3 linked regions of the Kitasatospora fiedleri genome follow. The protein of the gene in region 1 interacts with the protein of each later gene in a pairwise test. Links are inferred from orthologs where the notes say so. Each region holds a gene or a part of one and is shown in the gene's direction. Other genes may lie near its edges.

Region 1 (4,913 bases):
GCCCGCTACAGCGACTTCGTCGCGGTCTCCACCCCGGACTCCAAGCTGCGCGACTCCCGGTACATCGGCATCCCGCTGCGCCGCACCATCGCCACCCTGGACCGCGGCACCGTCCGCCCGGAGGCCCGGCACTACTTCGGCCTCGACCAGCGGCTGCCCACCCTGCTGGTCTCCGGCGGCTCGCAGGGCGCCCGGCGTCTGAACGAGACGGTGCAGGCGATCGCGCCCCGGCTCCAGCAGTACGGGGTGCAGATCCTGCACGCGGTCGGTCCGAAGAACGAGCTGCCGACCATCGACGACATCCCGGGCATGCCGCCGTACCGGGTGCTGCCCTACCTGGACCGGATGGACCTGGCGTACGCGGCGGCCGACATGATGCTCTGCCGGGCCGGTGCGATGACGGTGGCCGAGCTGGCCGCGGTGGGCCTGCCGGCCGCGTTCGTGCCGCTGCCGATCGGCAACGGCGAGCAGCGGCTGAACGCCCAGCCGATGGTCAAGGCGGGCGGCGGTCTGCTGGTCGACGACGCCGAGCTGACCCCGGACTGGGTGCTGAAGAACGTGCTGCCGGTGCTGACCGACCCGGCCAAGCTGTGGGAGATGTCGCGCTCCGCCGCCGAGTTCGGCCGCCGGGACGCCGACGACCTGCTGGTGCAGATGGTGTACGAGGCGATCGAGGCCGCCCGCGGCGGCCGCCGCCGTGGCTGACGAGGAGTACGAGGAGGAGCTGGAGGAGGGCGGCCCGGCCCGCCCGCCCCGGCTCCGACTCTCCCGCCGGGGCGTCGCGGTGCTGGTCGCGCTGGGCGCGCTGGTGGCCGGGGCGCTCGGCTGGACGGTGTTCTTCTCCTCCGCGCTGGACGTCCGCGGGGTGGCCGTCCAGGGCCTGGACTCGGGCCGGTTGACCCAGCAGGACGTCGAGCGGGCGCTCGGCGGCACGGCCCGCGGCCCGCTGGCCCGGGTCGACCTGGACGAGGCCCGGGCCGAGGTGGCGAAGGTGCCCCGGGTGGCCGACGCCGAGGTCTGGCGCGGCTGGCCGCACACCCTGCGGGTGAAGGTCACCGAGCGCCGCCCGGTGGCGGCGATCCAGCACGAGGGCGGCGGCTTCGTCCAGGTCGACGCGGACGGTGTGGAGTTCGCCACCGAGCCGCAGCCCCCGGCCGGCGTCCCGGTGGTGGCGCTCGAACTGAGCCGGCCGGCCCAGGACGCGGTGGGCGTGATCGACCGCCCGACCCTGGTCCGCTCGGCGATCACGGTGGCCGCGGGCCTCCCGCCGGAGGTGGCGCAGCAGGCCGGTTCGCTCACGGTCTACTCCTACGACGACATCCGGCTGAAGCTGGCCTCCGGCGCGACCGTGCGCTGGGGCAGTGCGGAGGACACCGGCCGGAAGGCGAAGGTGCTGACCGCCCTGCTCGGTCAGAAGGCGTCGAATTACGACGTGAGTGCGCCGGATGCCCCGGCGGTGTCGGGTTGATCCGGTAAGTTCTGTGCCCGGGGGCGGTATTGACGGGGCCACGGCTCCGGTCCGACCCTTGGTGGTCACCCCGGTTTCACCGCGGGGTCGATGATCACATAGGCTCAAAAGAAAAAGGGAAGCTCGGCGTGTTCGTTGAAACACGCGCCGGTTGCGACCTACTGTCCTGTGTCAACGAGCTGTGCTCGACACCGAGGTGACACGGGCACAGCCATAACCCTCAACCTCAAGTTTAGGGTTCGGGTTGGAACCACGTGCTTCCCACCCATCGACATCCGTCGGCCTTCACAATCCAGGGGAGCCGACCCGGAAATTCGAGGCGAGAGGCCCCGACGTGGCAGCACCCCAGAATTACCTCGCGGTCATCAAGGTCGTCGGCATCGGCGGCGGCGGAGTCAACGCCATCAACCGGATGATCGAGGTCGGGCTCAAGGGCGTCGAGTTCATCGCGATCAACACCGACGCCCAGGCGCTGCTGATGAGCGACGCCGACGTGAAGCTCGACGTCGGCCGCGAGCTCACCCGCGGTCTCGGCGCCGGCGCCAACCCCGAGGTCGGCCGGAAGGCCGCCGAGGACCACCGCGAGGAGATCGAGGAGGTCCTCAAGGGGGCCGACATGGTCTTCGTGACGGCCGGCGAGGGCGGCGGCACCGGCACCGGCGGCGCGCCCGTGGTGGCCAACATCGCCCGCTCGCTCGGCGCCCTGACCATCGGCGTGGTCACCCGCCCGTTCACCTTCGAGGGCCGCCGCCGCGCCAACCAGGCCGAGGACGGCATCGCCAGCCTGCGCGAGCAGGTGGACACCCTGATCGTCATCCCCAACGACCGGCTGCTGTCGATCTCCGACCGCCAGGTCTCGGTGCTGGACGCGTTCCGCTCCGCCGACCAGGTGCTGCTCTCCGGCGTGCAGGGCATCACCGACCTGATCACCACCCCCGGCCTGATCAACCTGGACTTCGCCGACGTCAAGTCGGTCATGTCGGACGCCGGTTCGGCGCTGATGGGCATCGGCTCGGCCCGCGGCGAGGACCGCGCCAAGGCCGCCGCCGTGATGGCGATCTCCTCGCCGCTGCTGGAGGCGTCCATCGACGGCGCCCGCGGCGTGCTGCTCTCCATCTCCGGCGGCTCCGACCTCGGCCTGTTCGAGATCAACGAGGCCGCCCAGCTGGTCAGCGAGGCCGCCCACCCGGAGGCCAACATCATCTTCGGCGCGGTGATCGACGACGCGCTCGGCGACGAGGTCCGGGTCACCGTGATCGCGGCCGGGTTCGACGGCGGCCAGCCGCCCGCCATCGTCCGCGAGCCGGTGGTGAAGTCGACCTCCTCGTCGTCCTCCGCCTCGTCCGCGACCCCGGCCGCCGCCCCGGAGCGCCCGGCCTCCCGCCCGTCCTACGGCTCGATCGGCTCGGTCACCCGCGCCGAGGAGCCGGCCCGGGCCGCCGAGGCCCCGGCCCCGGCGACGGCCACCGCCCCGCCGGTGCCGCCGCAGGTGCAGCCGGTCCGGCAGCCGTACGTCGAGAGCCCCGCCGAGGAGCTCGACGTGCCGGACTTCCTCAAGTGATCCATACGGTCTCCCGACACGGTGCTCACTTCGCCTCCACCACCCGGTGGGGCGGGGTGAGCACCGCGCCGTACGGGGAGCTCAACCTCGGCGGTGCAGTGGGCGATTCGCCTGAATCCGTCAAGCAGAACCGTTTCCTCGCGGCCCGGGAACTCGGCCTCGATCCGGCCGACGTGGTCTGGATGAACCAGGTGCACGGTGCCGAGGTCGCGGTGGTGACGGAGCGCCAGCCCGAGGGCACCGCCCCGACCGTGGACGCGGTGGTCACCGACCGCCCGCTGGCGCTGGCCGTGCTGACCGCCGACTGCGCCCCGGTGCTGCTGGCCGACCCGGCCGCCGGAGTGGTCGGCGCGGCGCACGCCGGGCGCCCGGGCCTGGCCGCCGGGGTGGTCCCCGCCGCGGTCGCCGCGATGCGCGAACTGGGCGCCCGCCCGAGCGGATGCTCGCCGCGATCGGCCCCGCGGTCTGCGGCCGCTGCTACGAGGTGCCGGCGGCGCTGCGCGCCGAGGTCGCCGCGCTCGTCCCGGCCGCGCACGCCGAGACCTCCTGGGGCACCCCCGCGCTGGACGTCCCGGCGGGGGTCGCCGCACAGCTCGCCGAGGCGGGCGTGCAGGATGTGGTCCGATCATCCGTCTGCACCCTCGAGTCCGCCGACCACTACTCCTACCGCGGGGAGCAGCGCACCGGCCGGCTCGCGAGCTACGTCTGGCTGGGGCCCACACACTCATGACGAACGACATCTACGGCCCGTTCCCGGGCCGCGCCGAGTTCGCCGACGCGCTGACCGAGGGTCAGCGCGTCCGCTACGAGCAGCTCGGCGCCAACCTCGACGTGGTCGAGCGCCGGATCGCCGACGCCTGCGCGGCGGCCGGCCGCCGGCGCGCGGAGGTCACCCTGATCGTGGTGACCAAGACCTACCCCGCCGAGGACACCGCGCTGCTGGCCGGCCTCGGCGTCACCGACGTCGCCGAGAACCGCGACCAGGACGCCGCCCCCAAGGCCGAGCGCTGCGTGCAGCTCCCGCTGACCTGGCACTTCGTCGGCCAGCTCCAGACCAACAAGGCCCGCTCGGTGGTCCGCTACAGCGACCTCGTGCACTCGGTGGACCGCGACCGCCTGGTCGACTCGCTGGCCGCCGCCGTCCGCGCCGCCGAACGGCCGCCGCTGGGCTGCCTGGTGCAGGTCGCCCTGGAGAAGGAGGCGGGGGAGGGCGAGCACCGCGCGGGCGTCGCCCCCGCCGAGGTGCGCGCGCTGGCGGACCGGATCGCCGACACGCCCGGCCTGCGGCTGGACGGTGTGATGACGGTCGCACCGCTGGCCGGCCCGCTGGCGGGCGACCCGGCGCGCGCCTTCGCGCGGCTGGCGGAAATCGCAAGCGACGTACGCGCGGCCCATCCGGCTGCAACCATGGTCTCGGCAGGGATGAGCGGGGACTTGGAGCAGGCGATCGCCGCCGGAGCGACACACGTACGCGTCGGTACGGCGGTGCTCGGAGTGCGGTCACCGCTCGGGTAACGTCACCGAGTAAGTAGATCAGACTGCAGGACAAAATAGGACAGAACCTAGCAGATGATCAGTCTGCTGGTAAACCGTGGATCGCATTCCGAGCGTACCTCCGCGGTCTGACGGACCGTCGGCCCTGACCGGTCGTAGATGACCGCGGCATCCGCAGGGCGACACGGTGGGCGCATGAGCGGAGGAGACAGCAGCATGGCCGGCGCGATGCGCAAGATGGCGGTCTATCTCGGTCTGGTCGAGGACGAGACCTACGACAGCCAGGGGTACGACCCCGACGACGACTACGACGCGGACCCGGAGCCGATCCGGACCGGTCGGACCGAGGACCTCCGGGCCGCCCCCGCCCCCGCCGCACCCGTCCCGCAG
Region 2 (4,217 bases), 3.1 Mb from region 1 along the record:
CGGCTGGACCTACGACGCGAAGAACGAGGCACGGTAGCCCAAGCGAAGCACCACACCGAGCCCGACGGCGGGGAGGAGAGGTTGAGGGGGGAAGCTGGTTACGAGTTTCGCTACTTCATCAAGGCGCGCACAGCGCGCCAGCGCGCGGCCCTGGCCGCTCGCCGACGCTCCTGTCTTCGCCCCGCTCCGGCGGCGCCCCGGCCGCGCACGCGGCAAGTCCGAGAGCGAGGGCAGAGGCCTCAAACCCCGCCGTGGCTGGGGCGGGCGGCTCCACGGTTTTACCCACCTGCCAGGACTGGGCCCCGCGTCGAGCAAGAACGGGGGGCCACTCGGCCAAATAGCGGTCAGGCCCAAAAAGCCCTGACCGAGTCGCAACAGCTTACGGCCCCCCGCTCATGCTCGACCCCAGACCAGGCAGGACACCGGCCAAAACCGCTCCACCACCCGCGTGCAGTTTGGGTCCGTTAGGGGGTATCTGCCTCTAGGATGCCGCCATGAATCTCTTCCCGGCTCGGGGCCATGCTCAGGGGACGAGCTCGATCCCGCACTACACGATCCGGAACAACGAGGTCTTCCCGGCTCGGGGCCATGCTCAGGGGACGAGCTCGATCCCGCACTACACGATCCGGAACAACGAGGTCTTCCCGGCTCGGGGTCACGCTCAGGGGACGAGCTCGATCCCGCACTACACGATCCGGAACAACGAGGTCTTCCCGGCTCGGGGTCACGCTCAGGGGACGAGCTCGATCCCGCACTACACGATCCGGTAGGGCCCGAGATCTTGCAATCCTCCTGTATCGTGTATTCGCTGTAGCTCAGCGGATAGAGCACCCCTATGACTAAGGGGAGATCGCGGGTTCGAATCCCGTCAGCCCGACTAAGGCAGGGGCGAGGCGCTTTATGTGCCCCGCCCCTCGCCATGTCCGGTCCCGGGCGCGCCCGCAAGATCGGTCTCTGGGCCGCCTATGGGCCGTGCGAGGCCAACCGATGATGACAGATGACGGCCGAGGGCGAGCTCTCCGCCCCAAGCGGGACAAGGGACAGCTCCCCAGATCTGCGACACTGGAACAACCATGCCTAAGCCCGGAGAACTGACCTTTGTCGCGCCGCGCGGCGCCAAGCCCCCGCGACACCTCGCCGACCTCAGCCCCGCCGAGCGCAAGGAGGCCGTTGCCGAGCTGGGCGAACAGCCGTTCCGCGCGAAGCAGTTGTCGAACCACTACTTCGGCCGGATGTCCGCCGACCCGGAGACCTGGACGGACATCCCGGCGGCGAGCCGGACGAAGCTGACCGAGGCGCTGCTGCCCGAGCTCATGTCCGTGGTGCGGCACGTCTCCTGCGACGACGACGCGACCCGCAAGACGCTGTGGAAGCTGTTCGACGGCACGCTGGTCGAGTCGGTGCTGATGCGCTACCCCGACCGCGTCACCATGTGCATCAGCTCGCAGGCCGGCTGCGGCATGAACTGCCCGTTCTGCGCGACCGGCCAGGCCGGGCTGACCCGCAACCTGTCCACCGGGGAGATCGTCGAGCAGATCGCGGCCGGCATGCGCGACCTCAGGACCGGGGCGGTCCCCGGGGGCGAGGCCCGGCTGTCCAACGTGGTGTTCATGGGCATGGGCGAGCCGCTGGCCAACTACAACCGCGTCCTGTCCGCGATCCGCCGCCTCACCGACCCGTCCCCGGACGGCTTCGGCCTCTCCCAGCGCGGCATCACCGTCTCCACCGTCGGCCTGGTCCCGGCCATGCACCGCTTCGCCGACGAGGGCCTGAGCTGCCGCCTCGCGCTGTCGCTGCACGCGCCGGACGACGAGCTGCGCGACGAGCTGGTCCCGGTCAACACCCGCTGGAAGGTCGACGAGGTGCTGGACGCCGCGTGGAACTACGCGGAGAAGTCCGGGCGGCGGGTGTCCATCGAGTACGCGCTGATCAAGGACATCAACGACCAGGCGTGGCGGGCGGACCTGCTCGGCCGCCTGATCAAGAACCGCCGGGTGCACGTGAACCTGATCCCGCTCAACCCGACCCCGGGTTCGAAGTGGACGGCCTCCCGGCCCGAGGACGAGCGGGAGTTCGTCCGCCGCCTCCAGGCGCACGGCGTGCCCACCACCGTCCGCGACACCCGCGGCCAGGAGATCGACGGGGCCTGCGGGCAGCTGGCCGCCGCGGGCTGACGCGACCGCGCGCGCTGACGCGACCGAGGGGCCCGGCCGGGAACGGCGGGCCCCTCCGTCCGTCTCACGGCAGCGGGCAGAGCAGCACCGTCAGTCCGCCCGTCAGCAGCAGGACCGTGCCCGCGGCGAGGGCGCGGAGGGTGACGGTGCCGGTGAGCAGGCCGGGCGGGGTGCCGAGGCGGTCGAGGGCGTCGAGGGTGGGGCCGCGGTCGGCGCGCAGTTCGTGGAGGCGGGCGGCCAGGGCGGCGACCGCGCAGGCGAGCACGAGGGCGCCCTCGACCAGGGTGAGGCCGGGGAGGGCGGTGCCGGCCCGGGCCCAGCTGCGCCAGGCGACCAGCGCCAGCGCGACGACCGCGGTGAGGACGGCCAGCGGGGTGCCGAGGCGGCGGGCCTGGGCGGTGAGGGTCCGGCCGGCGAGCAGCCGGAGCGGGGCGGGGCGGCGCAGGGCGAGCAGCCGGCCGGCCAGGGCGAGCAGCGGGCCGGTCCACAGCGCGAGGGCGAACGCGGTGAGCGTCCAGCCGGTGAGCAGCGCGGGGCTGGTGGCGGGGAGTCCGGCGGGGAGGGCGAGGGTGCGTTCGGCGTCGGTGGCGTCGGGGCGCAGCCCGTACAGTTCGAGGCCGAGTCCGGCGAGCAGGACGGGGGCGGGCAGCAGCACCCGCAGCAGGGTGTGGCGGGTGCGGGCGGGTTCGGCCGGCCGGCCCGGGAGGCTGTCGGGGAGGCGGATCGCGCCGGCCGCGGAGACCCCGGCGACCAGCGGGAGGACCGCGAGCAGGACGACCGGCGCGGCGGCGGGCAGCGGGACGCCCATGCCGACGGCGGGGGCGAGCGAGGGCCCGGCGATGTCGTTGCGCAGGATCAGGAACAGCAGCAGGGTGACCGCGGAGCCGAGCCCGCAGGCGAGCGCGATCTCCCCGGCGACCAGCAGCCGGATGCGGGTGGGGCCGGCCCCGGCGGCGGTGAGGCCGGTGATCCGCTCGGGGTGCTGGGCGGGGACGGCCCGGGCGGCGACGGCCGCGAACCAGGCGACGGCGGCGAGCGGCGGCAGGCACCAGAGCAGCCGTTCGAGGTTGCCCTCCGTCCCGTGGAGGGCCCGGCCGAGGGCGCGCAGCAGGAAGGCGGCGACCACGGCGGCGGCGGTCGCGGTGAGCAGCCAGCGGGCGAGGTCGAGGGCGCGGTAGCCGCGGGCGAGCCTGAGGTAGTACACGGCGCTCCCCTCAGTTCCCGGCGGCGACGGTGGCCGCGTCGGCGGGTTCGGTCGAGAGCCGGCCGTCGACCAGGTGGACGGTGCGGTCGGCGAACCGGGCGAGCGCCGGGTCGTGGGTGGCCAGGACCAGGGTCAGCCGGTGCGAGCGGGCGGCGCTGGCCAGTATCCGCATGACCTGTTCGCGGGCGTCGCGGTGCAGCGGCGCGGTCGGGTCGTCGGCGAAGACGACCGGCGGCTGGGGGGCGAGGGCGCGGGCGACGGCGATCCGCTGGCGCCGGTCCTGCTGGAGCTCGGCCGGGCGCAGGCGGGCGCAGTCGGCGACGTCGAGGCGCTCCAGCCACTCGCCGGCGGCGCGGTAGGCGGCGCGGTGGCCGGTGCCGGCCAGCAGCAAGGGGAGGGCGACGTTCTCACGGGCCGTCAGTTCCGGGACCAGGTGCGGCTCGGGGCCGACGTAGCCGAAGCGCTCGCGGCGGAGCTTCTCGCGTCCGGCCCGGCCCAGGGTGTGCACGGGGGAGCTGTGGAACCAGACCTCGCCCTCGTCGACCGGGAGCTGCGCGGACAGGCAGCCGAGCAGGGTGGACTTGCCGGAGCCGCGCGGGCCGGTGACGGCGAGCATCTCGCCCTCGCGGACGCCCAGCGAGACGCCGCGCAGGGCGGGGGTGCCGTGGTGGGACTTGACGATCCCTCGGGCCCAGAGCACGTCGTTGTCGGGCGGGGCCGCTGACATGAGATCCATCCAGGTGCCGACGGGGATATGACAGTCGTCAGATTAGAACGATCGGACGGTGCCGCGGGCACGCCGCACGGGGTCGATCCGGGACGAATCACCCCGAACACGG
Region 3 (4,122 bases), 480 kb from region 1 along the record:
GTCTTCGGCGTGGTCTTCGGCGGCCTGTGGTGGTGCTCGGTCCACTACGGCCGCAAGATCGACGAGTTCAAGGCCCGGCGGGCCGCCGCCGAGTCGGCCGCCGCCGAGTCCGCCGTCGACGGGGCCGCGGCTCCGGCCTGACCGGCCTGACGTGGGACTGGGCGACGGGGTGCCGACCCGGCCGGGGTAGTGTCGGGGGCACAGTCAGGCACGACCGAACACCTCAGGAGCCGTACCGTGTCCCAGCGCACTCTCGTCCTGCTCAAGCCCGACGCCGTGCAGCGCGGCCTGGCCGGCGAGATCATCAGCCGGATCGAGCGCAAGGCCGGCTGGCGGTTCGCTGCGATGGAGCTTCGCACCTTCGACCGCGCCACCCTGGAGCAGCACTACGCCGAGCACGTCGGCCGCGACTTCTACGAGCCGCTGCTGGGCTTCATGACCTCCGGCCCGTCGATCGCGCTGATCGTCGAGGGCGAGAACGTCGTCCCCGGCATCCGGGCGCTGGCCGGCGCGACCGACCCGCTGGCGGCCGGCGCGGGCACCATCCGCGGCGACTACGCGACCATCACCCGGGAGAACCTGATCCACGCCTCGGACTCCCCGGAGTCGGCCGAGCGCGAGATCAAGATCTTCTTCCCCGCGCACGCGTGAGGATCCGGTAGCGATCCGGTGCTCCGTGCCCCCGCCGGGCATGGAGCGCCGCCCACCGGGAACGAGCAGCTCAGGGGCCGGACGGCGGATCGGGTTGCTCCCTCTGGGCGTTAATCCTCAAATCACGGAACCCTACCCTCCGACACGGCGTCCCAATGCCAGGAGAAGCTGATTCGCCCCCGGAGAATGGGCGGCACGCCGTACCCGCCGCCCGCGCTGACCGGCGTGACTACGATGGACCCAACTCACGGGCACGGAGCGGCTGCTCAGCCGCCGTCAGCCCTCTCGCGGGCCCGCACGGCCGGCCCGCTCCCCGCCCTTGATCCGAACTCGGGAAGGCACTCGACATCCCATGGCGAACAACCTGTCGTTTCTCGGCCGGGACCTGGCGATCGACCTAGGCACCGCGAACACGCTGGTGTACGTCCGGGGCAAGGGCATCGTGCTGAACGAGCCGTCGGTGGTGGCCGTGAACACCAACACCGGCGGAATCCTCGCGGTCGGGGCCGAGGCGAAGAAGATGATCGGCCGGACCCCCGGCAACATCGTCGCGATCCGCCCGCTCAAGGACGGCGTGATCGCCGACTTCGAGATCACCGAGCGGATGCTGCGGTACTTCATCATGAAGATCCACCGCCGCCGCTACCTGGTCCGCCCGCGGGTCGTGGTCTGCGTCCCCTCCGGCATCACCGGCGTCGAGCGCCGCGCCGTGGTCGAGGCCAGCATGCAGGCCGGCGCCCGCCAGGTGCACATCATCGAGGAGCCGATGGCCGCGGCGATCGGCTCCGGCCTGCCCGTGCACGAGCCGACCGGCAACATGGTGGTCGACATCGGCGGCGGCACCACCGAGGTCGCGGTGATCTCGCTCGGCGGGATCGTCACCGCGCAGTCGCTGCGGGTCGCCGGCGACGAGCTGGACAGCGCCATCGTCCAGCACATCAAGAAGGAGTACAGCCTGCTGCTGGGCGAGCGCTCCGCCGAGCAGATCAAGATGTCGATCGGCTCCGCGTTCGGCCTGGAGGGCGAGAAGGACGAGCACGCCGAGATCCGCGGCCGCGACCTGGTCTCCGGCCTGCCGAAGACCGTGGTCATCTCGGCCGCCGAGGTCCGCGAGGCCATCGACGAGCCGGTGAACTCGATCATCGACTCGGTGAAGACCACGCTGGACCAGTGCCCGCCGGAGCTCGCGGGCGACGTGATGGACCGCGGCATCGTGCTCACCGGCGGCGGCGCCCTGCTGCGCGGCCTGGACGAGCGGCTGCGCCGGGAGACCGGCATGCCGGTGCACATCGCGGAGAACCCGCTGGACTCGGTGGCGCTGGGGGCGGGCAAGTGCGTCGAGGAGTTCGAGGCACTGCAGCAGGTCCTGGACGCCCAACCGCGCCGTTGAGCGTCGTCGGGCGTCGTTGAGCGCCACCGAGCGTCGTTGAGCAAGGCAATCCGAACTACACACCGAGCTGAGCCGATGAGCATGCAGCACGAAGGGGCGGCGGCAGCACCGTGAGGGACACCCGAGAGAGCCGACTACTGCTGGTCCTGCTGGTGGTGGTGGCCTTCGCCCTGATCACCGTGGACATCAAGGGCGGCCAGGACTCGCCGCTCGGCGGCGCCCGCCGGGCCGCGGCCTCCGCGCTCGGCCCGGCGGAGAACGCCGCGGCCGGCGCGGTCGACCCGGTCGCCGGCTACATCCGGGCGATCCGCGACGCCGGCACCCACCAGCAGCGGCTCGACCAGATCACCCGGGAGAACACCGAGCTGCGCCAGAGACTGGCCTCCTCGGACGCCGCGGCCGGCCGCACCAAGCAGCTCGACGACCTGCTGCACACGGCCGGCTCCGGCGGCTACACCGTCAAGGCCGCCCAGGTCATCGCGATCGGCGCGGCCCAGGGCTTCTCCTGGACCATCACCATCGACGCCGGCAGCGACGACGGCCTGACCCGCGACATGACCGTGATCGACGGCCAGGGCCTGGTCGGCCGGATCACCACCGTCGCCCCGACCACCGCGACCGTGCTGCTCGCCTCCGACCCCGGCTTCACCGCCGGCGTCCGGCTGGAGGGCGGCGGCGAGATCGGCTTCGCGGCCGGGCAGGGCGCCTCGCCGATGCGGATCGAGCTGCTGAACGGCCGGGCCCAGGTCAAGCCCGGCGACCGGCTGGTCACCTTCGGCTCGCAGAGCGGCCGCCCGTTCGTGCCCGGCGTGCCGGTCGGCACCGTCAAGGAGGTGCAGGCCACGCCGGGCCAGCTGACCAAGACCATCCTGGTCGAGCCGTACGTGCAGTTCACCCGGCTCGACCTGGTCGGCGTGGTGGTCGTCCCGCCGCGCACCGACCCGCGGGACGCCGTGCTGCCGCCGGTGCCCGCCGCCTCCGCCGGCGCCGCGGGCAACCCGCAGGCCCCGATCGCCGCCGCACCGCCGACCACCGGGGGGAACTGATGCCGCGTGTGAACCGGATTCTGCTGTCCGCCGTGCTGCTGGTACTGGCCCTGGTCATCCAGGTCAGCGTCCTCGGCCGGCTCCAACTGCCCGGCGCCACCCCGGACCTGCTGATGCTGGTGGTGGTCGGCCTGGCCCTGGTGTACGGGCCGACCGGCGGCTGCCTGGTCGGCTTCTGCGCCGGCCTGCTGGCCGACCTCGCCCCGCCGTCCGACCACGCGGTCGGCCGGTACGCGCTGGTGCTGTGCCTGGTCGGCTACGGCGCCGGCCTGCTCAAGCCGGAGGGCGGCCGGCAGCGCTCGGCTCTCTCCGCGCTGGGCGTGGTCGCGGTCGCCGCGGTGGTCTCCACCCTGCTGTACGCGACGGTGGGCGCGCTGGTCGGCGACACCGCGGCCCGGCACGTCGGACTGACCGGCCTGGTCTTCAGCGCCCTGCTGTACGACGTACTGCTGGCCCCGTTCACGGTGCCGCTGGTGATGCTGCTGGCCCGCCGCTTCGACGGCGACCGGGTGGTCAACGAGACCGAGCGCGGCGCGGACGGCGGCTCCGGCCTCGGCGCGCTGGCCCGCTACCGGACCACCCGCCAGCCCTCCGCCACCCCCTACAAGAAGAAGCGCGCGCTCGGCCTCGCCAAGCGCCCCTGAGCCGGGACGGAGACCGCGCACGTGAGCAACATCCCCGAGACCGGCCGGACCCGCCGGGTGACGATCCGGCTGGTCGTCCTCCAGGTGCTGGTCCTGTCGCTACTGGCCACCCTCGGCGGCCGGCTGTGGTACCTGCAGATCCGCAACGGCAAGGAGTTCACCGAGAAGGCCCAGGGCAACCACGTCCGCGAGGTGGTGGAGCCCGCCGTCCGCGGCGAGATCCTGGACGCCTCCGGGCGGATTCTGGCCGGCAACGAGACCAAGCTGGTGGTGTCGGTCTCCCGCACCGCGCTGCTCCAGCAGAAGGACCGCGGCAAGGCGGTGCTCTCCCGGCTCGCCGACGTCCTGGGCGTCCCGGCCGCGGACGTGCAGAACAAGGTCCGGCTGTGCG

What was found. Proteins that work in one complex are often made in the same cells at the same time.
Region 2: the proteins of ftsZ (region 1) and rlmN interact in binary tests that used the Escherichia coli proteins (3 or more experiments, as listed by UniProt). The link is inferred for Kitasatospora fiedleri from one-to-one orthologs.
Region 3: the proteins of ftsZ (region 1) and QMQ26_RS12065 interact in binary tests that used the Escherichia coli proteins (3 or more experiments, as listed by UniProt). The link is inferred for Kitasatospora fiedleri from one-to-one orthologs.

Annotation. Positions count from the first base shown.
Region 1 is NZ_OX419519.1:2,104,387-2,109,299, reverse strand. Bases 936-3,915 are described here. They hold ftsZ (cell division protein FtsZ), read left to right. Parts: upstream 936-1,802; coding sequence 1,803-3,029; downstream 3,030-3,915. Other genes in these bases: QMQ26_RS09905 (YggS family pyridoxal phosphate-dependent enzyme), read left to right, coding at 3,756-3,915; QMQ26_RS09920 (cell division protein FtsQ/DivIB), read left to right, coding at 936-1,468. Also shown: murG (undecaprenyldiphospho-muramoylpentapeptide beta-N-acetylglucosaminyltransferase), read left to right, coding at 1-705; more of QMQ26_RS09920, read left to right, coding at 698-935; more of QMQ26_RS09905, read left to right, coding at 3,916-4,544; QMQ26_RS09900 (cell division protein SepF), read left to right, coding at 4,740-4,913. UniProt on the Escherichia coli protein: Essential cell division protein that forms a contractile ring structure (Z ring) at the future cell division site. The regulation of the ring assembly controls the timing and the location of cell division.
Region 2 is NZ_OX419519.1:5,229,275-5,233,491, forward strand. The notes cover bases 132-3,123. They hold rlmN (23S rRNA (adenine(2503)-C(2))-methyltransferase RlmN), read left to right. Parts: upstream 132-1,073; coding sequence 1,074-2,174; downstream 2,175-3,123. Other genes in these bases: QMQ26_RS24085 (hypothetical protein), read right to left, coding at 2,239-3,123. Also shown: QMQ26_RS24075 (peptide deformylase), read left to right, coding at 1-37; more of QMQ26_RS24085, read right to left, coding at 3,124-3,378; QMQ26_RS24090 (ABC transporter ATP-binding protein), read right to left, coding at 3,389-4,105.
Region 3 is NZ_OX419519.1:2,584,737-2,588,858, reverse strand. The notes cover bases 132-3,028. They hold QMQ26_RS12065 (rod shape-determining protein), read left to right. Parts: upstream 132-1,015; coding sequence 1,016-2,041; downstream 2,042-3,028. Other genes in these bases: mreC (rod shape-determining protein MreC), read left to right, coding at 2,152-3,028; ndk (nucleoside-diphosphate kinase), read left to right, coding at 238-651; QMQ26_RS12075 (DUF4233 domain-containing protein), read left to right, coding at 132-141. In the rest of the region: more of QMQ26_RS12075, read left to right, coding at 1-131; more of mreC, read left to right, coding at 3,029-3,087; rod shape-determining protein MreD, read left to right, coding at 3,087-3,731; mrdA (penicillin-binding protein 2), read left to right, coding at 3,753-4,122. UniProt on the Escherichia coli protein: Forms membrane-associated dynamic filaments that are essential for cell shape determination. Acts by regulating cell wall synthesis and cell elongation, and thus cell shape.